One region of the Mixta intestinalis genome, then DNA from elsewhere that is predicted to be linked to it. Evidence: predicted binding sites of a transcription regulator. Region 1 holds the regulator's gene; each other region holds the start of a gene.
What was found. Region 1 encodes Fur, which represses iron uptake genes when iron is present. Its sites were predicted from a motif close to ATAATAATGAGAACNACTATCAA; they were not measured.

Region 1 (10,699 bases):
GGATGCAGCAGCGACGCAATGCAGGCGCAGCGGGTTGTGGATCAGGTAAGTCAATTTGGCGTGCGTTACGAAGTAACCGATAACCAGGCTGCCCTGCACGGCACCGACTGCGCCGCGTTGGGGGCTGACTGGGCCGCCTGTAACCGGGCAACCATTACCCTGACAAATAATGGTCCGGCGCTGACCAGCCGCAACTGGGCGATCTACATGAGTAATGTTCATGCGACGATTAAGATCGACAGCGATCGGTTCAGGATCGTGCATGTTAATGGCGATCTGACGCGTCTGGAGCCCACTGAGAAATTTACCGGCATCGGCGCAGGGGAATCGATCGCGATCCCCCTGATCAATGAATACTGGCAGCTGTTTATTACCGATGTGATGCCGCGCTGGTATGTGACGGCGGAAAACGCCCAGCCGCGCATTATCGCCAGTACCGACACCGAAGATTTGACGCAGTTTGTTGCGCCCTTTAACGATCGCTGGAAGCGGACCGCTGATGATAAAAATATACTGATGCAGCCTGCCAGCCGTTTTTTGAAAAACAGTGATATCGCCGTGCTGCCGACGGCGGCGCTGCGTGGACAAATTACCCCAACCCCGCTGGCGTTAAAAGTTCACCCGCAGGATCTTGATTTAAGCAAAGGCGTTGCCTTTGATTTGCTGACGCTGCCGGATAATCAGGCACAGGTGATTAAAGCGCGCTTTGCGCTGCTGGGCGTGAAGGAAAACAGCGGCGGTGTTCCTTTGCGTACCACCATTCGTCAGGCGGATTTTAGCGGTGAACGTGCGGTAAGCGGGGCTTATCATCTCAGCATCAGCCCGCGGGGTATTGAGCTGACCGGCTACGACAGCGCCGGTGTCTTTTACGGGCTGATGTCGGTAGCATCGTTGCTGCCTGCTGAAGGGCTGCCGGTGATTGCAACGCTGGAAGCACAGGATGCACCGCGCTTTGCCTACCGTGGCGCTTTCCTTGATGTGGCGCGTAACTTCCACAGCAAGCAGGCGGTAATGCGTATGCTGGATCAGATGGCCGCGTGGAAAATGAACAAATTTCACTTCCATCTCAGCGACGATGAAGCCTGGCGTATCGCTATCCCTGGTCTGCCGGAGCTTACCGAGGTAGGTAGCCAGCGCTGCCACGATCTTAGCGAACAGCGTTGCCTGTTGCCGCAGCTCGGTTCTGGTCCCTTTAACAATAACAACGGCAGCGGCTTTTTCAGCCGGGCGGATTACATCGATATCGTTAAATATGCCCAGGCACGCCATATTGAGGTGATCCCGGAAATCGATATGCCTGCGCACGCACGCGCCGCCGTCATCTCAATGGAAGCACGTTATCAGCGCCTGATGAAAGCGGGCGAAACAGAAAAAGCAGAAGAGTATCGGCTGCGCGATCCGCTTGATACCTCTGAAACGACCTCCGTTCAGCTTTACGATCGTACCAGCTATCTCAATCCCTGCCTCGCCTCTTCACAGCGCTTTGTCGATAAGGTTATCGGCGAAATTCAGGCGATGCATAAAGAAGCCGGGCAGCCGCTGTCTACCTGGCACTTTGGCGGCGACGAGGCTAAAAATATTCGCCTTGGCGCAGGCTACAGCGATAAACAGCAGCCGCAGCCTGGTACCGGCCTGATTGACCGCAGCCAGGAAAATCGCCCCTGGGAAAAATCGCTCGCCTGTCAGAAAATGATTGCGGCTGGTGAAGTGAAAGATCTCGATCATCTGCCGAGCTATTTTGCGCTGGCGGTCAGCAGTAAGGTACATGCGCACGGTATCGAACGTATGCAGGCCTGGCAGGATGGCGTGAAACATGCGGAGAACGCTGCCGCCTTCGCCACGCCAAAAGTGGCGGTTAACTTCTGGGATACACTTTACTGGGGCGGCTTTGACAGCGCTAACGACTGGGCCAATAAAGGCTACGATGTGATTATCTCTAACCCCGACTACGTCTATATGGATTTCCCTTATGAGGTGAACCCGTTAGAGCGTGGCTACTATTGGGGAACGCGCTATAGCGATGAACGTAAGATGTTTAGCTTTGCGCCAAATAACCTACCGCAAAATGCGGAGACCTCAGTCGATCGTGATGGCAAAACCTTTACGGCACGCTCTGATAAACCCTGGCCCGGAGCCTGGGGGCTGTCGGCGCAGCTGTGGAGTGAAACCGTACGTACCGACGACCAGATGGAATATATGATCTTCCCGCGCCTGTTTACCGTAGCGGAGCGCGCCTGGCATCGTGCCTCCTGGGAGCAGGATTATCAGCCGGGGCGTGAATATCAGGGTGGCGTCACGCAGTTTGTCGATCGTCAGGCGTTAAACCGCGACTGGCAGCGTTTCGCCAATATTCTGGGGCAACGTGAGCTGGCGAAGCTGGATAAAGTCGGTATCGCTTACCGCCTGCCGGTGCCGGGCGCGCAAATTCGCAACGGCAAGCTGGAGGCGAACCTTGCGCTGCCGGGTCTGGCTATCGAATACTCGCTGGATGGCGGTAAAGGCTGGCTGCGCTATGACGAGCGGATGAAGCCTACGGTTGCTGAAGGCAGTAGCGTTATGGTACGCAGCGTCAGCCCGGATGGAGAGCGCTACAGCCGCAGCGAAGCGCTCTGATTGAAAACGTTGGGGCAGGCTTTTACGCTTGCCCGGCGTCACAAAGCCATAAAAAAACCGGTGCTCAGGCACCGGTTTCCATTACTGCATAGCACAATTTTTTATTTGTCGTGTAATGTTTCATCTTCGCGGCAGTCACCCGTCGCGCAGTGACCGTACAGATAGAGACTGTGGTTGGTCAGCTTGATGCCGTAACGCGTGGCGATTTCACGCTGGCGAGCTTCGATCGATTCATCACTAAATTCAATCACCCGGCCGCAGTCAAGGCAAATCAGGTGATCGTGATGATGCTGCTGGGTCAGTTCGAAAACGGATTTACCGCCTTCAAAGTTATGGCGTGTAACGATGCCAGCATCATCAAACTGGTTCAGTACGCGATATACCGTTGCCAGCCCAATTTCTTCGCCCATATCAATCAGGCGCTTGTACAAATCTTCCGCACTGACGTGATGGCTCTCAGGTTCCTGAAGCACTTCCAGGATTTTTAGTCGTGGAAGCGTAACCTTCAGGCCGGCCTTCTTTAATGCGGTGTTATTGTCAGTCATGCGGATATTGTCCTGTTACTTTGCTAGTCACAATGTGGCTGAACAGCCATGAACATCGGTCGACGCTAAAGCTAATGCGTCTCATTATAGAACTGATGCTTCGAAATGAAAACCGTACGGGGAGGCGTGAAGCCGCAAGTGGAAGTAAAATAAGAGCTACGTCCGGCGTTGTTCATGCTCATCTGATGCTGCGTTTACATTTCGCTTCATCCTGCCGCTTTACAGCACAACGGCAGGAAAGCGTATGACCGATACGGGTATTCTACCGACTGTTTGATAAAATTTTCAAACCCGTACCTATCATTTCTATAGGAAAAACCTGTTACGCAATGTGATGTGGTACACAATCAGCGCGGAATCAGGCTTCCAGAATTTCCTGCAGATGCAGCTCTTCGTAAATCTGCTTCACCCACTTATCAACGCGTTCGTTGGTTAATTCAGGCTGACGATCTTCGTCAATTGCCAGTCCAAGGAAATGCGTATCGTCGGCGAGACCTTTAGAGGCTTCGAAGTGATAGCCTTCGGTTGGCCAGTGACCAACGATTACCGCGCCGTTCGGCTCGATAATATCGCGGATGGTGCCCATGGCATCACAGAAATATTCAGCGTAATCTTCCTGGTCGCCGCAGCCAAACAGCGCTACCAGCTTGCCGTTAAAGTCGATCTCTTCCAGCGTCGGGAAGAAGTCATCCCAGTCGCACTGCGCTTCGCCATAATACCAGGTAGGGATGCCCAGCAGCAGAATATCAAAAGCCTCCAGGTCTTCTTTACTGCTCTTGGCAATATCATGCACTGCAGCAACGTCGCTACCGAGCTGTTTCTGGATCATTTTCGCAATGTTTTCTGTATTGCCGGTATCGCTGCCAAAGAAAATGCCTACGATTGCCATGAGTTTAATAACCTCTTGAAACTTATAGAATTGGTAACTGCCCGTGGAATGCAGATTACGGCAATAATAGCAGAGACCGTCTGGAGGCGGAACTCGTAAAGCCGCTGCATTTGTGTCTCATTGTGCGCTTCTTTCAGCCAGTCAGAGCGCCTTCAACTGGGCAAGAATCATCTCTTCAATCAGCTCGCTGCGGCTTACGCCACGTTCAGCGGCCATTGCATTGAGCGCTTCGACAGCCTCACTGTTCATCTTCAGTTCAACGCGCCGTAAACCCCGTACTTTGTCACGTTTCAACTGGTTGCGTTTGTTGATACGAAGTTGTTCATCACGCGACAGCGGACTGGTTTTCGGGCGTCCCGGGCGACGTTCATCTGCAAACAGATCGATCGTGGTCCGGTCCGTGTGTTCTTTTGCCATAGAATCGTGGTACTGAATGGGCTGCGCGTTTGCGCCGCGCATGGTGACGTTTGGGCCGGCTTGCCGCCATTTTCAGCGACGGCAAAATTTTAGCGCGCCATCATACCCTGAGCAAAGAGTGAGAACAATCTTTGTCGGCGGGTTAACGCCTTGCTTTTACAGCGCTAAAAAACGCTGTATGGCACGCAGTACCGCGTCGGGTTTTTCAGCATGAACCCAGTGACCCGCTCCGGCAATCACATGCGCGCGCGCCTGTGGGAACTGCGCCAGCAACGTATCACGATGAATATCATCCAGATAGGGAGAAAGCTCGCCGCGAATAAACAGCGCCGGTCCCTGCCACGGCGGTATACTTTCCCAGCCGGAAATCGCGCTATAGTTATCCCACAGAACAGGGACGTTAAAGCGCCAGGCACCGTCGTGAAAAGATTTCAGCAGGAACTGAATCACGCCTTCTTCAGCGATGATTTCACGCATGATGTCGGCGGCGGCGCTGCGTTGGGTAACGCCTGAAGCGGTAACGGCATTAACGGCAGCGAAAATGGCATCGTGTCGGCGGGTCTGGTAATCCACCGGGGCGATATCGATCAGCACCAGCTGTTCGATACGTTCCGGTGCCAGCGCGGTCATGGTCATGGCGATTTTGCCGCCCATTGAGTGACCGATAACCGTGACGTTATCGATGCTGTGCCGATCGAGCGTTTCCAGCATATCCTGTGCCATCGCCCGATAGCTCATCACCTCGCTGCGCGGCGAAAGGCCATGATTGCGCACGTCAACCTGGATAAGCGGCCGATCCGCCTTCAGGCCGCGCGCCAGTACGCCAAGATTATCCAGGCTACCAAACAGACCATGAATCAACAGGATGGGTGTCGCATCGTTGGCAGATTGTTCAGTTTGCAGGCGAGTATTCAAATTCATGGCAAAGTTCTTACAGTTGACAGTAAAGCTTAGGTTATCATGGTTTTTACTTTCCCTGCCGGTTAGTGAGCGGTTGTTCGCCGGGAGGCTTTGCGGCATATTCTGACTTTTGTCTGCAAGCGCCAACGTTGCTACCGACCCGCAGGATTTAACTTTATAATCCTTATGTTAGAACCAGCGCGCAAATTGTACAGCTGAACCTGGCTAATATCCGCTGCGCCTGGCTCTGCCACAAGCAATTACCGTACGGATGAAGATGAAAACGATTGAAGTCGACGAAGAGCTCTACCGCTACATTGCCAGTCACACGCAGCATATCGGTGAAAGTGCCTCGGATATTTTACGGCGTATGCTGAAATTTACCGCCGGTCAGAGTGCGCCGGTTGCGGCTACGGCTCCCGCCGTAGCTGTTAACGTGAGTCAGGAGAGTGAGACCAGCAAACCGGTCCCACGTTCTCAGGATCGCGTGCGCGCCGTGCGTGAGCTGCTACTCTCTGATGAGTATGCCGAGCAAAAGAAAGCGGTTAACCGTTTTATGCTGATTCTGTCGACGCTCTATTCTCTTGATCCCGCTGCGTTTGCCGAGGCGACCGCCTCGCTGCAGGGACGCACCCGCGTTTACTTTGCCGGCGATGAGCAAACACTGTTACAGCATGGCACCCATACTAAGCCGAAGCATGTGCCCGGCACGCCGTACTGGGTGATCACCAACACTAATACAGGCCGCAAATGCAGCATGGTGGAACACATTATGCTGGCAATGCAGTTCCCGCAGGAGCTGGCAGATAAGGTTTGCGGCACCATTTAACTGAAGCGTCAGGGAGAAGCGCCAATGGCCAATCACCCCCGTGCCGGGCAGCCAGCCCAGCAGAGCGATTTAATTAACGTCGCACAATTAACGTCCCAGTATTACGTTCTGCAACCTGAGAAAGGCAATGTGGAACATGCGGTGAAATTCGGCACATCAGGCCATCGCGGCAGCGCCGCGCGTCAAAGCTTCAACGAAACGCATATTCTCGCGATTGCGCAGGCGATAGCGGAAGAACGGCGTAAAAATGGCATTACCGGCCCCTGTTTTGTCGGTAAAGATACGCATGCGCTGTCGGAACCGGCGATTATTTCCGTGCTGGAAGTGCTGGCGGCTAACGGTGTTGATGTGATTGTGCAGCAGGACAACGGCTATACGCCAACCCCGGCGATCTCAAACGCTATCCTTGAACACAACAAAGCGGGCGGCGCACAGGCGGATGGTATTGTAATCACGCCTTCGCATAACCCGCCGGAAGATGGCGGCATCAAATACAATCCGCCGAATGGCGGCCCGGCGGATACCAACGTCACGAAAGTGGTGGAAGATCGCGCTAACCAGCTGATCAAAGATGACCTGAAAGAGGTGAAACGCCTCACCCTGGCACAGGCCTGGGCCAGCGGTCATCTGCGGGAAAAAGATCTGATCCAGCCGTATGTAGAAGGGCTGGCGCAGGTCGTTGATATGGACGCGATTAAAAAAGCGGGCCTGAAAATCGGTGTCGATCCGCTTGGCGGATCCGGCATGGCCTACTGGCAGCGTATCGCTGAACATTATCAGCTCGATCTGACCATCGTTAACGACGCTATCGATCAAACCTTCCGCTTTATGCATCTGGATAAAGATGGCGTAGTGCGCATGGACTGCTCTTCTGAATGTGCGATGGCGGGCCTGCTGGCGCTGCGCGATAAGTTCGATCTCGCTTTCGGTAACGATCCTGACTATGACCGTCACGGCATTGTCACGCCTGCGGGCCTGATGAACCCGAACCACTATCTGGCGGTAGCGATTAACTACCTGTTCCAGCATCGCCCACAGTGGGGTAAAGAGGTGGCCGTTGGGAAGACGCTGGTATCCAGCGCGATGATCGATCGCGTGGTTAACGATATCGGACGTAAGCTGGTGGAAGTGCCGGTCGGCTTTAAATGGTTTGTCGATGGCCTGTTTGACGGCAGCTTTGGCTTCGGCGGCGAAGAGAGCGCGGGCGCCTCTTTCCTGCGTTTTGACGGCACGCCGTGGTCTACCGATAAAGACGGTATTATTCTCTGCCTGCTGGCGGCGGAAATTACTGCCGTGACCGGAAAAAACCCGCAGCAGCACTATGATGAGCTGGCTAAACGCTTTGGTGCGCCAAGCTATAACCGCTTACAGGCACCTGCCACGTCGGCACAGAAAGCGGCATTGTCGAAGCTGTCGCCGGAAATGGTCAGCGCCGATACGCTGGCTGGCGATCCGATTACCGCGCGCCTGACCAGCGCGCCGGGTAACGGGGCGGCGATTGGCGGTCTGAAAGTCATGACGGAAAACGGCTGGTTCGCCGCACGTCCGTCCGGTACTGAAGATGCCTATAAAATTTACTGTGAAAGTTTCCTCGGCGCAGAACATCGCGAAAAAATCGAGAAAGAAGCCGTTGAGATCGTCAGCGCGGTACTGAAAAACGCCTGAGTCTGAACGCGAAAACAAACAAGGCGCTGATCATCAGCGCCTTTTTTATGGGCGATAGGGTAGCTCAAGGCATGAAGCGATAGCCGATAGCGGTTTCGGTTAACAGATGCGCCGGACGTGCCGGATCCTGTTCCAGCTTCTGGCGCAGATGCCCCATATAGATGCGCAGATAGTGGCTGTGTTCAACCGCGTTTGGCCCCCAGACATGGTTTAACAGCTGGCGTTGGGTCAGCACTTTTCCCGGATTATTTAACAGCAGTGCCAGCAAACGAAACTCTGTCGGCGTCAAATGGATGGTAGCGCCAGCGCGCGTAATATGATGAGCAGCTAAATCAACCTCTACCTGACCGAACTGCACCACGCTGTTTGGGGCATTTTTTCCCGCCTGCCGACGCAGCGCCACGCGCACCCGCGCCTGTAATTCCCCGATGCCAAAGGGTTTAGTAAGAAAATCATCCGCTCCGGCATCCAGCGCCGCGATTTTGTCCTGCTCGTCGCTGCGCGCCGAAAGGACGATAACCGGGATCGCGCTCCACTGGCGCAGATCGCGAATAAAGTCGATGCCGTCACCGTCGGGCAGGCCGAGGTCGAGAATGACCAGATCGGGGCGACGCGTTGCCGCCTCAATCAGACCGCGCTGTAAGGTATCGCTGTCGTATACGCGCAGTGCTTCACCCTCCAGCGCTACACGTAAAAAACGCCGTATCTCTTTTTCATCTTCAACAATCAGTACGCTGGTCAAAACGGGGCCTCTCCGTGCCGTAGAATCGATTGAACAACCTGAAAGCGCATTCTGATAGAACGCGTCGTGCTCTTTATCGTTAACATCAGCCGTTAATAGAACAACATTAAAACCATAAATAAACAATTTTGTAACTTAGTTACCGCCTGGGGCATTTTTTGTCCTTTTTTTCAGCAAAAAAAGTGGTCGGATGAGTAGTAAAATTACACAATGAGGTCTATTATCGTTCACATATTCCGTTATTTACTTATCTCCAGGAGGCGTAGGTTATGTATTCTGTTTATCCCCTGCCTAAAATTATCCTGCGTCGCACGGCCGTTGTACTTATTGGCCTGTTGGCGCTACCCATAATGATTTTCCGCCCCGACAGAGCGCGTTTTTACAGCTATCTGCACCGTGTCTGGAGTAAGACCAGCAGCAAGCCCGTCTGGCTGGCCCAGGCGGAAGCGGCGGGCGGAGACTTCTACTAAACTGGCAATTAAGGCCAGGGATTGATCAGCAATCTAATCACAGATAGCGTTTGCTATCCCGATAAATCCTGCCGAGCGGCGGGATTTTTTTTGCCTTCTGTTCCGGTGTCACTGGATTTTAAGTGCGTTGCACTTGGGCTTCAGCTAAACTAAAACTTATACAAAGTTTTTGGAGTTGTACAAGTATGAGCGAAAAAATACCGGTAGGAATCAGCGCCTGTTTATTGGGAGAAAGCGTGCGTTTCGACGGCGGTCATAAACGACTGGCTTTCGCCGCTGAACAACTCGCTCCCTATGTGCGCTATGAACCGATCTGCCCGGAAATGGCGATCGGATTACCGACGCCGCGTCCGGCGTTGCGGCTGGTGAAAAAGCAGGATGAGGTTGCACTTTGCTTCAGCAAAACCGGCGGCGAAGAGATCACCGCGCAGATGCGTGAGTTTGCCGCGCATAAGGTCAGCGGTCTGCATCATCTGTGCGGCTATATTCTCTGTGCTAAATCCCCCAGCTGCGGCATGGAGCGGGTACGCGTATACGAACCTGACAGTAACAACAATCGTAAAGAGGGTATCGGTATCTTCGCCGAAGCGCTGCAACGCGAAATGCCCTGGTTACCGATGGAAGAAGATGGGCGTCTGCATGATGATGTGCTGCGGGAAAATTTTGTCGGCCGGATCTATGCCCTGCATGAGTTTAATCAGATGTGGCGTCAGGGATTGACGGCGCACGGCCTGATCGCTTTTCACACACGCTATAAGCTGCTGCTGCTGGCCCATTCACAGCCGGAGTATCGTGAGATGGGACGCTTCGTTGCGGCAATGAACAGTTATCCTTCGCTTGAAGCGTACGCAACGGAATACCGTAATCGCCTGATGGCGCTGATGGCGCATCGCGCCACGCGTAATAATCACACTAACGTTTTGATGCACGTTCAGGGTTATTTTCGTCGCCAGCTCTCTTCCACCCAGCGTCAGGAACTGGCTTCACTGATCGATCGTTATCGTCAGGGCTTACAGCCGCTGCTGGCGCCGATTACGCTGCTTAAACACTATATGAAAGAGTATCCGCACGAATGGCTGGCGCAACAGCGTTATTTTGAGCCTTACCCGGAAGCGCTGCGTTTACGCTACGGTCGTTGATCGCTCAGGAGAACCTATGACCACCCATCTGGTCTGGCTGCGCAACGATCTGCGCATCAACGATAACAGCGCGCTCTGGGCAGCCTGCCGTGCGCGCCATGCCCGCGTGATTGCGTTGTTTATCGCCACGCCGCAGCAGTGGCATCAGCATAATATGGCACCGCGTCAGGCGGAATATATCTGGCGTAGCCTGCAACAGCTACAGCAAAGCCTGACGGAAAAGGGGATCGCGCTGCACTATCATCAGTGTGATGACTTCACCGCCTCCGTTAGCTACCTGCAAGATTTCTGTCACGAACAGCAGGTTGATGCGCTGTTTTACAACTATCAGTATGAATTTAACGAACGCGAACGGGATGCCGCCGTTGAGCGTCGGCTCACTGAGCAGGGCGTGACGGTGCAGGGGTTTGACGACAGCGTCCTGTTGCCGCCGGGCAGCGTCAGAACCGGCAATAATGAAGCGTATAAAGTCTTTACGCCGTTCAGCAAA
Region 2 (10,699 bases), 250 kb from region 1:
TCTTACCATTAAAATGTTCATCAGCGGCGTTAAGGTATTCGGTTCTTCTGGCATTACCCTGACCAACTGGATTCTGTTTATTAGCAGTACCTACCAGGCCACCTAATTCTTCAAATCTCCTTTGTTCTAATCCTCTGGCAATATCTTTACCTTTCTGACCATAACCATCGTATATAATTTGAGGTGCCTGTCCGCCAAAACGCTCAAAGTTTCCTCCATAGCGATAATTCAATACATTTTGCGCTGTTTGATGTCCTTGCATACTGGCATAGCCAACGTAAGGTTTTCCTGTAGTAGCATCAATACCTTGATAAGTAATATGAGTTGCCGTTGTCGGGCTACATGCTAACCCCCACGGATCGATCCACGACACCGGATTCGGCGCGTACTGGTAAAGATTCAGCCCGCCCGCCAGCCCAATCGGGTCCTGGCTTATAAAGCGCCCCACCTGCGGGTCATAATAACGGAACAGATGTAGTGCAGTCCTGTTTCGCTGTCAGCATATTGTCCCGCTTAGTACAGCGACTGACGCCGCAGGACAATCTCCTGTACTATAAGGAGAAATCTTATCGAGATAATTCTTCACTATAAATAAAACAGCAATTAGAATTAGTTAAACCCTTTAAATTTCTCTTGGACTTATCAATAAATAAACAATTAATATTTTCCGGTGAAGCTAAATGAATAACTCTATTGTTAATTTGTTATTTTTTTATTGTATAATTAAGCTTATTACAGTCTCACCAATTTCTGCTACCGATACATTCCTCAGCTCTATACATCATTGAGTTTTCTGAAAACTTTCTTTATAAAAAAGAAGTATTATTCAACTATATTTCCTTGAAAATAAAATTTTATCACCTTTTATATTCCAAAAATCCTCATCGGTAATGTTTAATGACAACTTGTTACAATACTCAGTTAATATATATTTATTAATCCTTTTACGAATAATTCTATTATTATAATAACTTTCATTTTCAAACCATAACATCTCACCAACTTGATAAAACTTCCAACGTGGATCGGTCATCGAATAAACAACTCTTATTTTTTTTAATTTATCAGTATATCCTACATAGTCAAAAGAATTCATGACATCTTTTTTATTCTCCTCATCTAACCGGAAAGAATAGAAACCATGTTTGGTAAATTTACTTAGCTGATGACATAATGTTCCCCAACCATCTTGAAGATTACTAACCATTACAGTTCCTTGAGTTGTTCGGCAAGGGAAAAATAATGCTTTCAACGCACTTTTAGGATTACACACTTGAGGACAAGTTATGTCATCAGATTCAAAAATGGAAAAAAAATCAAATTTTCCAATCTTTGTTTGGTTAAGCTTATCCAATTCAGTCTTTTCTTCTAATAAGAATTTCAACTCATCAAAAGAAGTTTCAGTGTATGAAAACTTTATTTCCTCACAATTATATAAATTCATTAAACTCCCCCGCATACTGATCTACCGCTGATTTTATTCCCATTTTTATCAATATTCTAAAAAGTACTTCGAGCATTTGGATCATTCGCTTTTATTACTTTTTCGTGTTTTCTGCTAGCTCTGGTACTAGTATCATATTCGATATTATAATTAACACCATCTTTATTATATTGAATATCTGGCTTGTTATTCCCTACCTTATTACCATTAACATCCACTTGTTGCTGGTTTTTTCTAATATCTGTTACTCCTTCGGTATTTTGCAAACCTTCAATATGCTGATCTATAGCTTCATTATGGCCTACACCGCCATGTTTTGGCGCAATTCCATTATTTGCTTTAGCAACCAACCCCCACGGATCGATCCAAGTGAGAGGATTCGGCGCGTACTGGTAAAGATTCAGCCCCCGGCTAGCCCTGTCGGGTCCTGGCTTATAAAGCGTCCCACCTGCGGGTCATAATAACGGAACAGATTGTAGTCCAGCCCCGTTTCGCTGTCAGCATATTGTCCCGCGTAGCGCAGCGGCTGATGCCGCAGCGTCCTGACCGCTCTAATGCAAAATTCCGTTTTTGCCAGATAGGGGGACGAACCCTATCCGTTTTCCAGAGCATGCTATCGTTTTCGTATATAAATTACTAAAATTATATCCTCCTAGCTTATTGGCTGCTTACTTGGATATTTAAGGCTCTAATATACTTCATAAATAAAAAAATCACTACATAAGCTAGACATTTTATTATTATCTATGCCATTGAACTTATTAGGTATTAATTTGTTAACATAATAATATGCATTGCGCGTCCAGACTTTATGATTACATCACAAAAATATAATTTTAAAAAAATATCTTTATGGAATTTCCATGAAGTATAATTTACCAAGCGCTTACATACTCAGCTATTGTGAAAACACGTCCTGATCTACTTGCCATTTAGCTTTATCTTTAATTCATCAGCAAATTCAATTATATCCTCATCTTGACTATGCATCCCTAAATCTATGTGTTTATTTAATAAATTTTCATTTTTCATATTATAAAGAAACTCACCAATATCTTTATACAAATAATAATCCAAACCACCTCTATAGAAATTACCTATAACTTTATTCACCAAATTTTCACGTCCTAATACCCACCCACGTGAAAACAAAATATTTCTCGCTAATTTTTTTTCCTCATCATTACCAGCCATCGATATATCTATTAACTTCTCTATAAATGAATCTGATAAAGATAGATCGAGCAGGCCATCTTTTATTAATTTTAAAGAAACCCTCCTATACTCGCCATCATTAGAACATAGTAAAGAAAATAAATCTGGATCATATTCAATAAATAAAACTCGAATGCGATAATAATACTGATTTAAAATATCCTCTTGCAATTCATACTTAGTCCAATTTATTCCATCATGTTGAACCGACTCAATAAAATCACGTGTTCTTTCATTAAAAAAATCTTCAATTTCAACAAATAGCTTTACAAAATCATTCATATTTTACCACCATACTCCCACGGTAATGAATTAAATAAATCATTAAACTCATCTGGTGTCATATCTCGGGTTGGATATATTGTTGAATGACCTGGTGACATATATCCGCCCGGCATATCACGTCCATCATGCTTAATACCCAATCCATCAGGCATTTTTACGTCCTCAGGTAAAGAATGATAGTGCCCTTGTAAACCCGACTCTTGAGGTGTTCTGGTCACTGACTTACCTTGAGGTCTAGCCTTACCAGCCTGTGAAGGAAGCAAACCGCGCTCATTGGGTGTTAAATCTCGCCCACGAATCCCTTTTGGTCCACTCTTATTCCCAAATGCACAAAGCCGTTGTAGCCCTAACGGATCGATCCACGACACCGGATTCGGTGCGTACTGGTAAAGATTCAGCCCGCCCGCCAGCCCTATCGGGTCCTGGCTTATAAAGCGCCCCACCTGCGGGTCATAATAACGGAACAGATTGTAGTGCAGCCCCGTTTCGCTGTCAGCATATTGTCCCGCGTAGCGCAGCGGCTGATGCCGCAGCGTCCTGACCTGCGCCATACGGTAATATCCGCCACTCTGGTAACGCACCTCACCAAAGCTGCCGTACTGCCCACTCCAGCACAGCGCCCCGCTTTCGTCCGTCACCTCCAGCGGCGCGCCGTTCAGATCCGTACTGAACCAGTAAATATCGCCATTCGCATCATTACAGCCATGATCGATACGCGCCAGCGGGCTCCATACATCGTCCGGATCGTACAGATAAGTCCGGCAGCGGCCATCCTGCTGCTCCTGCAACAGGCGATACCCCTGCCACACAAAGCGGGTTTCTGTCACGCCACGCGCGGTGGTGACGGTTTTAGCGATGCGCCTGCCGAGCGCATCATAATCATAGCGCGCCTCAAAACGCCCCTCCGGGCCGGTTCCCCGTGCCGCTATCAGCCGGTTTTCCGCGTCCCAGGTATAATCCTGCCCGCCAGAACCGCCGCGCCGCCGGATCAGGTTGCCCCAGCAGTCGTACTGCATAAACAAATTCCGCCACTGTCGGAGGCGGTTATCTGCAACCGCAGCGGGCCCGCAGGCGGCGTCATTTTCCGCCAGGTTATCGGCGGCGTCATAGTGAAAGCGCACGCTGCTGTGCCCCTGACCCGCCCCGTACTGTTTTCGCAGTCGCCCTTCGGCGTCGTAGCCGTAAATCACCCCGCCCCGCAGCGTGTCGCTGACGCTTTCCAGCTCGCCGCGCCCGGTGTAACGGAACTGGCGTTCAAATATTTCCTGCTCCGGCAGGGCAACGTCAGCGCACGGCTCACTGCGCTGTAAGGTACGCCTGCCGAGACAGTCATACTGGCGGATCTGCGTACGGGCCCCCTGGCTGCGGCGGATTTCACGGTGCAGCCGGTCACGGCTAAACTCAGTAACCAGCCGCTGTCCAAAACGGATGGCGCTGACGTGGCCGGAGCCATAATGCAGCCATGAAGCCTGCTGCCCGCCGGGCAGCGTCAGCGAAAGCAAATTATCAGACGCATCCCACGCGTACCCGACCGTCCCGTTAACGCCGGACTCTTCCAGCAGACGTCCGGCAGCGTCACGCGTCAGGATAACCTCATCGGCCCGGATCCCCAGCGCTGCCCCCTCTGGGGTGGGCGTGCGCACAATGCGGGTAAGTCGCCCGCTCCGGTCGCGAAAGTAGCGATACGCCGCATGGTCGTGGCTGCGCCCGGTCAGCAGCCCGCTTTCATCATAGCTGAACTGCTGTTGCCGCCGGGCCGTCCCGCCACCGGCGGCAGGCCTGCCTTCCTCACGCAGGGCTAGCAGAAAACCGCGGGCGTTCCATTCCATATGACGGGCGGTGTTATCCGGGCGCGTTTCGCTCAGCGGGCGGCCCGCCGCGTCCCAGGTGTAGTGGTATTCGCCGCCGTTGCCGTTTTCCAGCCGGAGCAGGTTGCCGCGCGCGTCATAGTGCCAGCGGCGGGTACGCCCGATACGATCGGTAAAGGTGGCTGGCAGGCCGAGCGCATTGTATGTCCAGCGCATCTCGCTTCCCAGCGGATCGCGCCAGGCAGCGAGCCGGGCGCGATCGTTCCACCGCAGCGTTTCGCGGCTGCCGTCCGGGTGAATAACGGCGCTGAGCTGCCCGGCGTCGTTCCATTCACGCCGGCTGAGGTTGCCTTCCGCATCTTCGCTGCTGATAAGCTGGCCGAAGCGGTCGTAGCCGAAGCGGGTCACGCTGCCGGAACAGTCGGTGCGCTGCGTCAGCAGCCCCTGATGGTTCCACGCCAGGCGCACCACGCCGCCGACGGCATCGGTGATGCTGTCCGGTAATATCTCGCGGTCGTCGGGATAGCCGTAGGTGATTTTATTGCCGGATACGGCGGTTTCAGACAGCAGGCGGCCACGGCAGTCGTACTCGCTCTGCGCTGAAGTCCGGTCCGGGTAAAGGGTGCGGATCAGGCGGTCAGTCAGACGATACCAGTAATATTCCGTTCGCCTGCCTGCCGGATCGGTTTCCTGCGTCAGGCGTCCGTACTTATCCCATGACGTTCTGCGCATGGTGCCGTCGGGCAGAATAACGTCACACAGCTCGCCGTCACGGTAAACAAACGCCGTCCGGCTGCCGTCAAAATCGGTGAAGCTGGCGACCGTATCATCGTCATCAACCAGCCAGTGCGCCTCTGCGCCGTCGTCGCGTATCGCCCGGCGCGTGCCTTCGGCAAAATTGTATTCAAGGATCAGCCGCTCGCCGCCGCTGTGACGAAAAGCCACCACGCGCGGCAGCCCCGCGATTTCCTGCCAACGGTATTCGCACAGCAGCCCGTTCGCATCCTCGTGGGCCACCATCAGCCCGTCGCGCCACCGGAAACGACGGCGCACGCTGCCGCCCCGCCCCGTCACGCTGACAAGCTGGCCCTGCGCGTCGTAGGCGTAGCTGACCAGACAGACTTCATCATCCAGCCAGGCACCGACAAGACGTCCTCCGCTGTAGCGGCAGACCACGCGCTGAGCCGCGCTGTCCGTCAGCGCGTGCAGGGTGCGATCGTCGTTCCATTCAAACAGAATATCATTGCCGCAGGGATCGGCGATGCGCTGCAACAGCGCGGGCGCACCTTCAGGCAGCGGCGCATAGTGCAGACGCTCGCCGCTGATATCGTAAACTGACCAGCTGTTATCGCTGTGGTGCTCCAGCCAGCATTTTTCCGCCGCACAGTAGGTACGGTAGCCCACTGGCACCTGCGGAAAGGAAACGTAATCGCCGGAAGGCGCACGCCAGACCAGCCCGTCACCATACTGCTCCAGGCGGGTTTCCCAGAACAGGCTCCAGCCGCGCCCCAGCACGCTTTCAGCGGGGTTGCCGCTGCGCCAGTAGCGCTGCCAGCGCACCGGCAGACGCGACGGCAGTTCAAAATCCAGCTCATCGTCGCCGTCAAGAAACTTCTGTCCGCTGATAATATCTACCGGGCGGGCAATAATGCCTGCCGCCTGGATGGCAACCATCGCCATACCAGCACGGCAGGCGATGCGGCCCAGTTTATTAATGCCTGGCATTTTCGCCAGCAGCTTTATCAGCGCGCCAGCTTTACCGGCTAATGCGCCCACGCCGCCGACCAGCCCGGCAAACAGCAGGGTGAGGTCAGACACTTTATACAGCCAGTCAGGCACTTCAGGCGTAATGGGCAGCGTCTGCTCCGGCGGGCCGCCAATGCGAACATTAGCCGAACCGGTCATCACTTTAGCATCGCAGTTGGTACGATCGCCCGTGCGCGACGCGGGCAGGTCGTTGATACGAACCCGGGAGGAGCCTTCGGCCATCTGCATGGAAGGCCCGTGGCTGGAACAGCTTACCATGCTGTTGGTGGCGACAGCGGCGGGCCTGTCGTTAATAAAGACGTTATGAGAACCGGTAATAATGACGCCTTTTTTCGTCATGCTGGCCGCCCCGGCATCCGCTATGCTGTCGCGGGCGGCCGTTGCCAGCTCCCCCGTCACATAACCGACGGCCACGCTTGCGGCGATCAGCACCACGCCCACGCCAATACAGGACGCCGCGAGGCCCGCCATAAACAGGGCACCCGCAGCTATCCCTCCTGCTGCGGCAATCAGACCGCCCACGATCGTACCGGCAATCATGCCGAGAAGCGCACGGGAGTGCCCGATATCATCATTAACGCGTGCGGCCTCAAACATAATGACCGCTCTTACCCTGCGGAATGAAAACGAAAGCTACCGAAAAAAGCACGGAAGCGCGCGTTGTCTGCCTCGCTGAGGACCTGCGCAGAAGTCATGGTGAAGACCAGTACATTATCGTCAGTGGGGTTAAACACCGCCTGCTGCTGCTGAATGCGTTTACCCTCGCGCAGATAACTGACCTGTACGATCTCCCCCTGCGACAGATTATCGCCCAGCACCGCAGCGCTGCGCGCTTCCTGTTTCCAGCCTTTAATATGTTTTTTCATCAGCGCCAGCTGACGATCGATATAAGCAGTCAGGCTTTCATTAGGGTGCAGCGTATCGCGGGCGATATTAAACGACGGGGCATCTGCATCCGGCTGGGTAAAAATATTGACGGTGCGATCCTGACAGCCTTCAGGGATCGTAACCACACCTTCACTGAGCAGGCTGACCGGCGGGTATGCTGACATTAAGCGGATCCTTCCACAGCTTTCAGAAAATTAAATGTTAAAAACTCACGGCAATAATAAAATTATTATTCGAAGCTAACCAGCCAGACAAGGAAAGTTGACGAGAAAATCTTTATTTCTTGATGCAAAAACCTTTTTCCTGTTGTTTATTTTTTCTCAATTCACTTAATGAAAATATTAATAATTAAATAACCCAGATATTATCCCGCTAATAAAAAGCCTGCATTACGCAGGCTTTCAGTAAATAAAATCGGTCTCAGAACGACATGGTTACGCCCGCATAATAAGCGCGGCCCGGTTCGTTATAGGTTGATGCACCATCGTTTTCACGATAGACGCGTTTATCCAGCAGGTTGTTGATACCGGCGTTAAGACGCAAATTTTTCATCAGATCGTAATTAACGTTGAGTCCAACCACAGAGTAAGAGGCCACTTCTTTATCTGACAGGCCTTCTTTATTCTCTTTATTGTTTTCTACATGGTTACGTGGCTTCTGACGACCGTACAGCGTCCAGTTAATATTAGCGGAAAGTTTATCGGTCGCCTGATAATCCAGCATATTATTGATGGTGTATTTCGGGATAATCGACAGCGGGTTGCCGGTGCGCTTATCTTCCGAGGTGATCATATATGTTACGTTGGTGCGCCAGTTCAGGCTATCTTCCACCAGCGGGATCACCAGGTTACCTTCCAGCCCTTCCACTACCGCCTTACCGCCGTTTTCCCAGCGCAGGATATTATTGCCCGCGCTGGTGTTGGCAATAACCGTATTGCCAGAGACGATTTTATTTTTGTAATCGTTGCGGAACCAGGTAATACCCGCGTCATAACCGTTGCTGGTAAACTCAATGCCCAGCTCTTTATTAACGCTGACTTCAGGATCGAGATCCTTATTACCCATTAAATAACACTGGCCGACGACGCCTACCGGACAACCGTTGCCTTTAGTGGAAAGCAGATAGCCCTGGCTGGACTGATAAAGATTCGATGCCTTAAAGACGCGTGCAATCCCTGCCTTCAACTTGAAATAATCGCCCAGCTCCTGCGAGATATTCAGGCTGGGGCTCCAGTTATTGCCAAATTCGCTGTGGTGATCCAAACGCAGGCCCGGAATCAGCGTGGTGCCTGGCAGCGCTTCGATATTATCTTCAAAGTAAACCGCCGTTAAATCAGCGTGGTTTTTACCGCTGCGCGTAGCCGGATCGCCGGAAATGCCGTCATAGTCAAAATCACCAATATTCGCCATTGTCATGGATGCCGGATCGTTCAGTTTTTCACGGCTCCACTCTGCGCCCAGCGTCAGGTTTTGATCCACCAGCAGCGTCAGCGGCAGGTTCACCTCGCCGGTGGCACGGTAGTTTTGCAGGCGGCTGGTATTATATTTGTCGCTGTTAATCATCCCTTCAACTTTACCGCCTGCGCCTTCGCCCAGCCGGGTGTTGTTGGTTTTTTCGTAGTAGAAGCCCAGCTTCGACTGTCCCCAGTCCCAAATGCCATTGTGGGTCAGTCCCCAGTTCTGACGATACATACGGTTCGTTTCATGTCCGTACAGGCCAGCAATGAGATTGCCAGGGCTGACATTACTATTGCTGTACTGCGTATCGCCCGCGTAGATATTGCCCTGGCGGCTGTAGCCATAATCGAAATCGATAATCTGCGACGGTGAAATTTTCCAGGAGAGCTGACCGTTAATGTCCTTATTACGCACCCCTTCGTGACCGGCGGCGTAAGAACCATTCTGCGCGTTGTTAATATCCCAGGCGTCAGCCTGCGTTTTATTGATATTGCCGTACAGACGCATAGTTAACGTATCGCCTGCCAGCGGGCCGCTAAGACTGAAGTTGGCACGTTTGGTCGCCCCTTCTTTTTCATCTTCCGGCTGATTGGTAAACAGCGACAGCGTGCCGTGCCAGTCATTAGTTGGGCGTTTGGTAATGATATTGATTACGCCACCCGCCGCGCCGGAGCCGTAGCGCGCCGCCGCCGGACCACGCAGAATTTCAATGCGCTCTACCATTTCCGGCGGTACCCAGTTGGTATCGCCACGGGTATCGCGTTCGCCACGCCAGCTATAGCGCACCGAGTTACGTGAAGTGGTAGGCACGCCATCAATCAGAATCAGGGTATTTTCCGGACCCATGCCGCGAATATCGATCTGACGGTTGTTGCCGCGACTGCCGGACGCGCTGTTACCGGTCAGGTTAACGCCGGGCATTTTGCGAATAATGTCAGAGAGATCGTTTACCGGTGGGCTTTTTTCAATGTCTTCCGCAGTAATGATGGATACGCCAGGCTGTTGCTTAAGTTCCTCTTCTGCCGTAGCGCGTACCGTCATGACACCATCTTCTGGCGGTATATTTTCCGCTGCCAGCGCAACGCCGTGACAGCTCATCAACAGCAACAGCGCGCAAGGACGCATTTTGAAAGACTTTGTATAAATCATGCAACTAATCCCTGATAAATGTGTACGATTATTTCCGGGCTATATGATAACGATTATTATTACTATTACATCGCCAGCGAAGCAATCTCCACAAAATCTCCATAATTGTCGCTGGCAGAAAATCCTGCGCTAACCAGCCACCAGTAAAAAATATTACAAAACAAGCATATAAATAAATAATTACGACAAAGGTTATTAAACTGATTGCCCGATCCTGCTTTTTATTGATTCATAAAGTCGCGCATGCGGCACTGTTCAAGCCGTCGAGACGAGGGTATGATTTGCCCACCTCATCAAGAATGCGAATCATATGCATTAACGGTTGCCATCTGTCTGTTAACATTTTCAGGAGAGAAAATGCGTCTATCTTCCGCTTTTACCGCTACGCTGCTTGCCGCAGCCGTTGCTCTGACCGGGTGTGATGACACCACCGCACAGACCACCTCAGCGCATACCCTTCAGGTTGAACATGCGCAGGGCACCACCACCGTGCCGCAGCCGCCGCAAAAAGTGATTATTCTCAACCCGTCCACGCTGGATAATGCCGATGCGCTACAGATTCCGGTGGCAGGCGTACCGAAAAACAGCACGCATCTACCGGCGTTTCTGGCGAAATATGAGGGCGATGCTTATCTGAATACCGGCACGCTGTTTGAACCTGATTACGAAGCCATCAGCAATGCGA
Region 3 (10,699 bases), 720 kb from region 1:
GGACTGCGGCGATTAATACGTCATTTTCCGGGGGATATGCTGTTTTTTACAGCAAACGCAACAGAGTGAAGAAATATCTGTTGACGTCCCCGGTAAAAATCTCCAAAATCCGCCTCCGTGGTTACAGTGCTGCAAAGCATTGTTGGAACGCGAAGGTGGCGGAATTGGTAGACGCGCTAGCTTCAGGTGTTAGTGTCTTAACGGACGTGAGGGTTCAAGTCCCTCTCTTCGCACCAAAGACCACGAAAATTCATATCGCACAGCATCTGCGCGAAGGTGGCGGAATTGGTAGACGCGCTAGCTTCAGGTGTTAGTGTCTTAACGGACGTGAGGGTTCAAGTCCCTCTCTTCGCACCAATGCGGTGATATGAAGACAATGTTATGCGAAGGTGGCGGAATTGGTAGACGCGCTAGCTTCAGGTGTTAGTGTCTTAACGGACGTGAGGGTTCAAGTCCCTCTCTTCGCACCAATATTGTCATCCCTTCGTTTTTCTCTCTTTTTATTATCCCTTCAGGTTTATATCTCGCGCCTTCCGGCACGACAGCCCTGTCTGCTTCTCCGTAAACGAGCCGCATCCACTCCCGTTAACTTGCCATCCCGTCACGGTTGCTTACAGTCCGCCGGTATTCACCGATATCACCGCCATGACGCCTGCCAGCACAATACAGGAAGGCAACAACAGATAACGACGCAGCCGATGATGAAACAGCATTGCCGCCGTTGAGAGCAGCGCCACAACCAGCAGCCAGCGCCACTGGCTAAAAGAAAGGTTGATTGAGGCCACAACCGGCATCAGCGCGCCGGGTAAAATAACGCTCCACGCCCCCTGTAACCGTTTTCCCATCGCCCAGCTTACACCCCACAGTCCGCAGGCTGCCATAATTGCCATCAACATATCCACCACCACAAATGATAATGATTACCAATATCATATGATAATTTTTATCATTTTGCACACATCTTGTGATGAAACTTTATACACGAAGATGACAGACCAGTTATAAAGTGGTAGATTGCCAGGATTATTCTTATTTAATAAGATAATAATAACCGCTCAAAATCATCACCAGGGTAACTTTTACTCTGGCAGTGGCGCTTTGAATTTTCGGGGCCGTTCCGAGTGCATAAAAAATGAAATTACAGACCTATGAAGAATTGCTTCACAGCAAATATCGCCTGTCTTTGATGCTGTTTCTTTTTTTAAACGTGGCGACCTCACTTTTTTTATGTTACCGATAAACAAAGGAGAAAACCTTTCGTTTTCTCTGCCAGCAACGCTTATCGTGGCATTAAGTTTATTATTGTTAGCGTTTATCCTGATACAGCCCGATACTAAAAGACCGTTATTATCCCTGACGGCATTTATTATGGGATCGCTGTGGGCATGGTTGATTGTGCATAAAAGCGCACTGGTTTTTTATTTTGATGGCGGCTTTCTGTTAATCAGCCTGATGACCGTTTTTTTTATCAGCGCCATCTCTCTGAGCGAACATCTGCTGGCGTTTTGCCTGCATATTGCCCCCCCTTCTCTGGCGGTGCTGACGCTCGATCGCGGTCAGCATTCACTGACGTTGCTGTTTACTATTACGCTACCGCTGATCGGCTTTACGCTGCAAAGCCTGATGCAGCGGCGTAGCGACCATTTCACGCGTCGGCTGCTGTTCCAGCTGTATGAAGAAAAGCAGACCTGGAGCGATCTGAGCATGCTCGATCCATTAACCGGCCTGTATAACCGACGTGGCCTGAAAAACCGGCTCGAAAGCCTGTTGAATAGTCACGCCGGTAGCCATTTTGTAATGCTGCTCGATATCGATAACTTCAAAGCCTACAACGATAACTATGGTCACGCGATGGGCGATCAGGCGCTGGCGCGGGTATCTGTAGCAATACGCGATGCGGTACGTTCGCGCGACGTCGTCACCCGCTACGGCGGCGAAGAATTTCTGGTATTAATAACCAACGTGAACGCAGCGATTGCCATGCGGCTGGCCGAACGTATACGCCAGCATGTGCTGGACCTGGGAATTCCCCACCATTTTAACCATCTGGTTTCTACGCACGTAACCATTAGCGCGGGTATTGCGCCAATAATTGAACAGGATGCCGAACAGGCAATCGCCAATGCCGACCGGGCATTATATGTAGCAAAAAACCGGGGCAGAAATACCATTCTTTCCTGGGATGAAATTTGTGAAGCGCCCCCAATTTCTCAGCCCGCTGATTTAATTTAAAACGTAGTGCATTAATTAAAAAATATTCAGGGGTGATAATTTATTTTACCTTAATACAAATTACCGTAATTCTTGCATCCTGCTTTCTCCCTGACGTAATAACAGAAAAGCTTAATTAGCGCATGATGAAATAATGACGGGCGGTTCAGGTTAATCATAACCTCGCCGCCGCGCTTTTTATCCACCGGCTACCGCTGGCTAGAAAGTTAACCCCGAAAATTTAGCGGGTTATTTGATTTTACGTGCCGCCGCCACATAGCTTTTGTGCGCCCGCTTGCCAGCGCATTGCTTCCTGGATACAATCAAGAACGATTATCATTTGTCTTCTTATCTACGTTCGGTAGTCGCTCACAACAGGAAGCCCTATGGCCATTGCTACGCGTCAGGCTTATCAAAACGGTTCACTCCCGGTCATCTTTATGCAGCGCGACAGCTCGCTTAGCAGCGCTTTGCATAATCTGTTCCGTGAGCATCGCGCCTGGTTTCTTGACTTTCTTACGCTGGACGAAGCCGCGCCTGCCGATACGTTAATCCAGGCCGAATGGGCGCAGAGTGCGCACTTTACGCGCCTGATGGCGAATTATGGCGATGATATCTATCGCAACCATGCCGATATGGCGCGTGAGGATAAGCCGCTGCAATCCCTGTGGGCGCAGTGGTATTTTGGCCTGATAGTGCCGCCGATGATGCTGGCCCTGATAATGGAGACGCGCGCGCTTGACTGCTCGCTGCAACATTTTCATGTGCAGTTTCATGAGAGCGGACGCCCGGCAAAATTCTGGCTCGACGTGCGGGAAGACGAAGAGGCGCACTATCTGAATGCGCCACAGCGTATCGATCGTCTGATCCAGCGCCACCTGATCCCTGCGGTAGAGGGTATTGCCCAGCACGGCGGCATTAACGCTAAGCTCATCTGGAATAACAACGGCTACCTGATGCATTGGTTCCTGGGCGAAATGAAAAGCTGGGTGGATGAAGCGACGCTGCTGGCGCTGGAACACGCGCTGTTTTTCTCGCGCCATCTGCTGGACGGCAGCGATAATCCTCTGTACCGCACCGTTATTCCGCGCGATGGCGGAATGCAGCGCCGCAGTTGCTGTCAGCGTTATCGTCTGCCTGATGTCGATCGTTGCGGCGACTGCACGCTGAAGTCAGTCTGAGCCTCTTTCCTTCCTTTCGGCGGGTTTTACCGCCGTCTGACATTTACAGATTCCGTTGATTATGGCAGCTTTGTCAGCTTCGTTTATTGTGGAGAGCAGCATGAGCCTGGAGTCTGTACGGCAGTTCTTTGCCGAGCGCGCCCCTGAAATCACCATTATCGAACTGGATAAGAGTACGGCAACCGTTGAGCTTGCCGCCAAAGCGCATGGAGTGGTACCGGGACAAATTGCCAAGACCCTGTCGCTGAAGGTAAAAGAGCAGGTTATCCTGATCGTGACCGGCGGCGATCTGCGCCTCGACAACCGTAAATTAAAAGAGACGTTGGGCGCGAAAGCTCGCATGTTAACTACCGATGAGGTGCTGAACTGGACCGGACATCCCCCCGGCGGCGTTTGTCCTTTTGGTCTTGAATACCCGCTGCCGGTATATTGCGATATCTCCCTGAAGCGCTTTAACGAAGTGCTGCCCGCAGCGGGTGCCATCCATAGCGCGGTGCGCATTTCGCCAGACCAGATGGCGGCGCTTACCGATGCGCAGTGGGTTGACGTCTGTCAGTAAAAACGCGGCGGCAGATAAATACCGTGCCTTAATGTAAAAAAATTATTTCTATTCCTGCGCATCGCGTACAATTGCGCAGTTATTTTTTTACAGGGCTTTCCGTGTCGCTGATCCATTTCGCTGTCGCCCGCAGCCGTCTGCCCGCCATGCTGGCGTTACTGGCTATGCTGCTGCTGTTTATCGCTCCGGTGATTTCTAAATCGCTGATGGCGCAGCGTGGCGGTATGTCAGCAATGATGCATGATGCCGCGCCAGCGATATCTGCTCACCATCACAGCACTATGTCAGCGATGACGGAGACATCCAGCGCTACGGAAAGCCACTCCTGGCATCATTCTGTGTCGCTCATGGATGACAGCGCCTGCGGCTACTGTCTGCTGCTGATTCATCTGCCGCTTGATTCCTTCAAACCGCCTGCGCTCTGGTCATTGCTACAGGCCGCTATACCCGCCGCTCCGCTCCAGCTACAGCCGTTTATCGCCCGCTGGATTCCCATCTGGTTCCGTCCGCGTGGGCCACCGGTTAACGCGCTCCCGCTCGTTTAACCCTGCCACTTTTTAATGCCCGTTCGCGGGTAAAGGAATCATTATGTCGGAAAAAACCGTGCCGACGGCGCTGGCACAGGCTGAGAAAACGCAAAGCAGTCAGGCTTTCCTGCAACTGATGCGCCGTTTGCATTTCACCATCGGCCTGTTTATCGGCCCTTTTATTTTTGTCGCCGCGCTGACCGGCACGCTCTATGTTATGACGCCGCAGCTGGAAAACTACCTTTATACCGAGGCGCTAACCAGCGAGAGCCGTGGCCCGGCTCAGCCACTTTCAGCTCAGATTGATTCTGCCCTGCGTTACGCAGGCAAGGAAACGCAGATTATCGCGGTGCGTCCCGCACCTGCCGTGGGCGACACCACGCGGGTGATGTTCCGCTTTGCGGATAGCGCACCATCAGAAAGCCGTGCGGTTTTCATCGATCCCGTTACGCTGGCGGTACGTGGCGATCTGACGGTATATGGCACCAGCGGTATTCTGCCGCTGCGCACCACGCTCGATTATCTGCATCGCAGCCTGCTACTGGGTGACATTGGCCGCAACTACAGCGAACTGGCTGCCAGCTGGTTATGGGTTGCGGCGCTGGGCGGCCTGCTGCTTTGGGCGGTTCAGCGCACGCCACGTCAGGCAAAAACCGGGCGCGCTTCACGTACCCGGCGTTTGTTGAAAATGCGCACGTTGCACGGCACGTTGGGCGTTGTGCTGCTGGCTGGGTTGCTGTTTTTCTCAACTACCGGCCTGACCTGGTCACGCTGGGTGGGCGACAATATCAACACGTTGCGCGCGCATTATGGCTGGCTGACGCCTGCTGTCGATCTCCGGCTCGATGCCAGCACTGCGCCAATGGTGATGGATGAGCATGCCGGGCATCACGGACAGACGATGCACCACGCGCCGGGCGCGCCGCTGAGTGCCGCACAGTTTGACGGTGTACTCGCCGCCGCTCGCGCCAGCGGCATTGATGCCGCAAAGGTGGAAATTCGCCCCGCAGCGGAAACCGATCGGGCCTGGCTTGTCAGCGAAATCGACCGCCACTGGCCAACGCAGGGTGATAGCGTGGCGGTGAATCCGCATACTTTTAGCGTTACGGATAAAGTTGAGTTTGCTCAGTTCGGACTGCTGGCGAAGCTGACGCGCTGGGGCGTTGATGCACACATGGGAATTCTGTTTGGTCTGGCAAACCAGCTGGTGTTGGCGCTGTTTGGTATCGCGCTATGTGTGCTGATCGCGCTGGGCTACCGCCTCTGGTGGCTGCGCCGTCCGGCTCAGCCGCGCCATCATCCGGCGGAAACGCTGATTTGGGCCTGGCGACGTATCAGCCTCAGCCTGCGCTTTTTACTTACCGTAATAGCGGTTGCGCTGGCTTTTAGCCTGCCGCTGATGGGCATCAGCCTGGTGGGATTTTTACTGCTGGATGCCTGGCGCTGGCATCAGGCGCAGCGGGCATAGCTCTGGCGGGCGGGCTGGCGGAAAAATACGCCAGCCGCCGTTACTGGAGTACGGCGGTTTATCACCGCTCGTTTCTGTAAGCAAACCTTCGGGCGAAGGCTTAACGATTAACGAAAGACCTCCAGCGCATCCACCAGCAGCCGCGCCTGGTTTTTCATGCGCGTGGATGCCTGCGATCCCTCCTCAACCAGCGAGGCGTTTTGGTGCGTGATGCGATCCAAATCTTCTACCGCCTTGCCAACTTCGTTCAGACCCGCCTCCTGTTCGCGCGTGGCGGTGCTGATCTGCTGTAGCATCTCCGTCACGTTCTGCACCTTCTCCACGATATCGCTAATCGTCTGGCCCGCCTGATGCACCTGACCGGCACCCGACTCCACCTTCAGCACGCTGGCCTCAATCAGCTGGCGAATATCGCTGGCGGCGCTGGCGCTACGCTTCGCCAGATTACGCACCTCACCCGCCACTACCGCAAATCCTTTGCCCTGGTCGCCGGCGCGGGCAGCTTCAACCGCCGCGTTCAGCGCCAGAATATTGGTCTGGAAAGCGATGCTGTCGATTAGCCCGGTTATAGAGGCAATCTGCTTCGAACTTTCAGCAATTTCATCCATGGTGACGACGACCTGCTGCATTACCTCACCGCCGCGCACCGCTGCGTTACTGGCAGTGATTGACCAGTCGTTAGCCTGTTCGGTGCTTTGTGCGTTGACGTTAACCGCGGCAGTCATCTGATGCATCGCCGCCGCCGTTTGCTGCACGCTGGCCGCCGTCTGCTCGGTGTGATCGGAAATTTTTTCATTGCCCATCGCCAGCTCGTCGCTGGCCTGATGCACATTCATAACCTGATCGCGCACGTCCTGCACCAGCCAGCGGAACATCAGCCCAAGCTGGTTAACCGCTCGTAGCGTCATGCCGACTTCATCTACCCGATCGAGATGCTCAGCCTTATGAGAAGCACCACTCGCCACGTCCAGCGCTTGCTTGTACACTTTTTCCATCGGGCGCGAAATCTGCTGCTCCAGCCAGCCGCAGGTAAGCAGCGCCACCAGTAGCGAAAGGCCACCGAACATAGCCAGCGACATGCCCTGAATCCCTGCCGTCAGCGCGCTGGCACCGATGCCCAGCCAGCAAAATATAACGCCGCTGCGAATACGCCAGCGCAGCGGCAGCGTTTTTGACCAGGAGAGCGGTCTGAGCCAGCCGCTACGCAACAGTAATCCCTGATGCAGCCGCCAGCCACGCAGCCTGCCCTCACGCATCTGCTGATAAAGCGTTTGCGCCGCGGCGATTTCTTCATCTTCCGGCTTAATGCGTACCGACATATAGCTGGTGATCTTGCCGTTGCGGATCATCGGCATTACGTTCGCCCGCACCCAGTAATGATCGCCATTTTTACGCCGATTTTTTACCAGCCCAGTCCAGGGCCGCCCCATTTTCAATGTCGCCCATAAATCAGCGAAAGCGGCTTTCGGCATATCGGGATGGCGCACAAGATTATGCGGCTGCCCGCTTAATTCAGCACGATCGTAGCCGCTGACTTCAACGAAGTCCTGGTTTGCGTAAGTGATATAGCTGTGTTCATCGGTGGTGCTCATCAGCGTAGTATCTTCATCGAACTGATAAGCCTGTTGGGTAACGTGCTGCTGGTTGCTCATTAGACGGCCTTGTCTTGGTTATTGAAAATTAGTTATTTTTGTAGGAGCTTAATAAAGCTAATCGGCAGCACCCCATTAAAACTTTAACGAAATTTTCGACAGATCGTTCAAAATGTGAGCCAGATGAAATTTTCAGCAATCATTATTTTCCAGCTGAAAACGCTGCCGTAACCAGCGGCTGAGCTCCGTTACCGCACGCGGAACGCGAGCAGCCCACGGGCGCACAAGCCACACGTGGCTGGCAAACGCCCCCATAATGTGCCACTGCGGTAACAGCTGACGCAGCCTTCCCTCTTCCAGCGCCTGGCGCGCGCTGAAATCGGGCAGCATCGCAATGCCCAAACCATCCAGCGCGGCATCACGAATGGATTCACTGTTGTTGGTAGCAAACGGGCCGCTAACGTTAACTACAATCTCCTGCTGCGGCTGCGCCGCATCGCTAAAACGCCAGCGCGGCGGCTCGGTGCCTCGCGGATAGTAAAGGCAATCATGGCGGCTCAGCTCGCTGGGATGCTGCGGTTCGCCGTGTGCCGCCAGCCAGCCGGGCGAAGCCACCAGTAGCGTCCGGGTATCGCACAGCAGCTGGGCGACGTGAGTTTCCGGCAGCGTCCGGCTGTGGCGAATCGCCAGATCGAATCCTTCGCTGGCCAGCGATACCAGGCGATCGGTCACCTCCAGTTGAATACGCACCTGTGGGTGGAGGCGCAAAAATTCGCGGATATGTGGCCGTAGCTGCTGACGCGCAAAAGCGACCGGTGCCGTTATCCGTACCAGCCCACGCAGCGGCCCGCTGCTATCGCGTACGGCAAAAAAGCTCTGCTCAATTTCGGCAAAGGGCGCTCGCAGCGCCTGCACCAGTTTCTCTCCCGCCTCGGTCAGCCGCACGCTGCGCGTGGTACGCTGCACCAGCGGCACACCGGCCAGCGTCTCCAGCTGTTTAATTTTTTGGCTCATCGCCGCTTTGCTGACTTCGAGGCGCTCCGCCGCGCGCGTAAAATTCCCCTGCTCCGCCAACACCGTCAGCCAATGCAGGTGCAGCCATAAGGCGTCCGTTTTTGCTTTCATGATGATTGTTCAAAATAGTAAACAATGCGTTTAACTATAGCGCTTTTTCTTCGGGTATTAAGCGTCCAGGATAGTAAGCAGAGATTGTTAACTGTCCATCAACCGGGAGAAAACCATGCCCTTACTGCAATTTGATCTGATTGAAGGCCGTTCGGAAAGTGAGATAAAAACCATGCTCGACGCTGCGCATCGCGCAGTGCTGAAAGCGTTTAAGGTTCCACAGCGCGATCGCTATCAGATCGTTCACGAGAATAAAAAATACCAGATGGTTTTCGAAGATACCGGATTGGGCCTGACGCGCAGCGATCGTCTGGTGCTGGTGCGCGTCTATACCAGCCCACGCAGCAGCGAGCAGAAGCAATACTTTATGGCCGAGCTGGCACGCGAGCTGGAGAGCAGCTGCGGTATCGGCGGTAGCGATCTGATGATCAGCTTTATCAACAACCAACAGGGCGACTGGAGCTTCGCTAACGGCTCGGCGCAATACCTGACCGGCGAGCTGTAACGGTAAGCCAAAGGCAGCGGATAATATCGATCCGGCTCACAGATACGTATTTTAGACGGCGCATTCTTTGCCCTCTTCTCCCACGGCGAAAATAATTGCAGGAGCAATTAGTTAACGCCAGGCCAGTCCACCCCGTGGCTGGCAGAGGAGAGAACCATGCGAAAACAGGAAGTGGTGGTAAAGCGCAGCCGCGAAGAAAAACTTGCCGTGCTGCGCCAGCGACATCATCTGCCGGTCCTGATTGTCGGCGGCGGTATTAATGGCATCAGTACCTTCCGTGAGTTGGCGTTACAGGGCATCCCGGTGGTGCTGATTGAAAAGGATGACTGGTGCCAGGCGGCAAGCGGCGCGCTGTCGCGCATGATCCACGGTGGATTACGTTATCTGGAAACCGGCGAATTCGATCTGGTCAAAGAGTCGGTGCAGGAGCGCGACCGGCTGCTGAAAAACGCCCCGCACTACGTTGCGCCGCTGCGTACCACGGTGCCTGTTGACAGCTGGGGCGGCGGGTTGGTTAACGCCAGCAAACGCTTTCTGAGACTGGGCGAAAAGCCCACCAGACGCGGTGCGCTATTGTTAAAAACCGGCCTGTCACTTTACGATCTCTACACTCGCCAGCACGGCAGCATGCCGCGCCACCGCCTGCATAACCGCGCCGAAACGCGCGCGCGCTGGCCCAGCTTCGCCGACTGGGTGAAATACAGCGCCACCTACTACGACGCCTGGATTAAAGCACCGGAGCGGCTGGGCGTCGAGCTGGTGCTGGACGCGGAGAACAGCAGTGCAAACGCGCTGGCGCTTAACTACCTCAGCCTGGAAGAGAGCAACGGCGAACGGGTCACGCTACGCGATCGCCTTACCGGGGAAAGCTTCACCCTGGAGCCGCATATTGTGGTTAACGCCGCCGGTGCGTGGATCGACAGGATCAATCATCAGCTGCTGCCCACGGAAGCGCCCAAACTGATCGGTGGCACCAAAGGATCGCACCTGATCGTTGACAGCCCGGCGCTGCTGGCCGAGCTGCGCGATGAAATGGTTTATTACGAAAACCAGGATGGACGCGTCTGCATTATGTTTCCCTGGTACGGCAAAGTGCTGGTGGGCTCCACCGATATTCGCGTGGATAACCCGGACGATATCGCCTGTACGCCGGAAGAACAGCGTTACATCCTCGATTCGCTACGCTTTGTTTTTCCGCATATCGACGTGCGCGACGACGATGTGCTTTACACTTTCGCAGGCGTGCGTCCCCTGCCCACCAGCGACACGGCGGTCAGCGGGCGCATTACGCGCAATCACTCGCTGGTCTACCTTCCCCCGGACGCCACACGCGATTTCTCGGTGCTGAACCTGGTTGGCGGCAAATGGACCACCTTCCGCCGCTTCGGCGAGCAGGCGGCGGATCGCGTGCTGAAATTGCTGGGCGAACAGCGCCAGCGATCGACAGAGGAGATGGCGATCGGCGGCGGGCGCAACTTTCCCTGCCGCGAACGTCGCGCCAGCTGGATCGCTGAGCTACATGAGAAATACC

Region 2: the regulator Fur is predicted to act here: its motif matches at 10,058-10,080, upstream of C7M51_RS01465 (TonB-dependent siderophore receptor).
Region 3: the regulator Fur is predicted to act here: its motif matches at 2,529-2,551, upstream of fhuF (siderophore-iron reductase FhuF).

Annotation. Positions count from the first base shown of each region.
Region 1 covers NZ_CP028271.1:590,202-600,900, forward strand. Annotated here, with positions in the region: gene C7M51_RS02735 (beta-N-acetylhexosaminidase) at 1-2,613, shown strand, start outside; gene fur (ferric iron uptake transcriptional regulator) at 2,715-3,158, opposite strand; gene fldA (flavodoxin FldA) at 3,517-4,047, opposite strand; gene ybfE (LexA regulated protein) at 4,189-4,464, opposite strand; gene ybfF (esterase) at 4,621-5,385, opposite strand; gene seqA (replication initiation negative regulator SeqA) at 5,642-6,193, shown strand; gene pgm (phosphoglucomutase (alpha-D-glucose-1,6-bisphosphate-dependent)) at 6,218-7,858, shown strand; gene kdpE (two-component system response regulator KdpE) at 7,923-8,600, opposite strand; gene C7M51_RS02775 (YbfA family protein) at 8,870-9,070, shown strand; gene C7M51_RS02780 (YbgA family protein) at 9,256-10,209, shown strand; gene phrB (deoxyribodipyrimidine photo-lyase) at 10,226-10,699, shown strand, end outside.
Region 2 covers NZ_CP028271.1:336,250-346,948, reverse strand. Annotated here, with positions in the region: partial or broken gene C7M51_RS01495 (RHS repeat-associated core domain-containing protein) at 1-513, opposite strand, end outside; gene C7M51_RS01490 (hypothetical protein) at 827-1,444, opposite strand; gene C7M51_RS22290 (hypothetical protein) at 1,501-1,794, opposite strand; partial or broken gene C7M51_RS22685 (RHS repeat-associated core domain-containing protein) at 1,792-1,979, opposite strand; gene C7M51_RS01480 (hypothetical protein) at 2,366-2,941, opposite strand; gene C7M51_RS01475 (RHS repeat-associated core domain-containing protein) at 2,938-7,116, opposite strand; gene C7M51_RS01470 (DcrB-related protein) at 7,128-7,571, opposite strand; gene C7M51_RS01465 (TonB-dependent siderophore receptor) at 7,828-9,963, opposite strand; gene C7M51_RS01460 (siderophore ABC transporter substrate-binding protein) at 10,372-10,699, shown strand, end outside.
Region 3 covers NZ_CP028271.1:4,567,927-4,578,625, reverse strand. Annotated here, with positions in the region: tRNA gene C7M51_RS21230 (tRNA-Leu) at 150-236, shown strand; tRNA gene C7M51_RS21225 (tRNA-Leu) at 271-357, shown strand; tRNA gene C7M51_RS21220 (tRNA-Leu) at 384-470, shown strand; gene C7M51_RS21215 (DUF1435 domain-containing protein) at 612-896, opposite strand; partial or broken gene C7M51_RS21210 (diguanylate cyclase) at 1,133-2,232, shown strand; gene fhuF (siderophore-iron reductase FhuF) at 2,598-3,392, shown strand; gene C7M51_RS21200 (YbaK/EbsC family protein) at 3,493-3,951, shown strand; gene C7M51_RS21195 (DUF2946 domain-containing protein) at 4,053-4,496, shown strand; gene C7M51_RS21190 (PepSY-associated TM helix domain-containing protein) at 4,540-5,946, shown strand; gene C7M51_RS21185 (methyl-accepting chemotaxis protein) at 6,054-7,598, opposite strand; gene C7M51_RS21180 (LysR family transcriptional regulator) at 7,731-8,666, opposite strand; gene C7M51_RS21175 (tautomerase family protein) at 8,779-9,168, shown strand; gene C7M51_RS21170 (glycerol-3-phosphate dehydrogenase/oxidase) at 9,325-10,699, shown strand, end outside.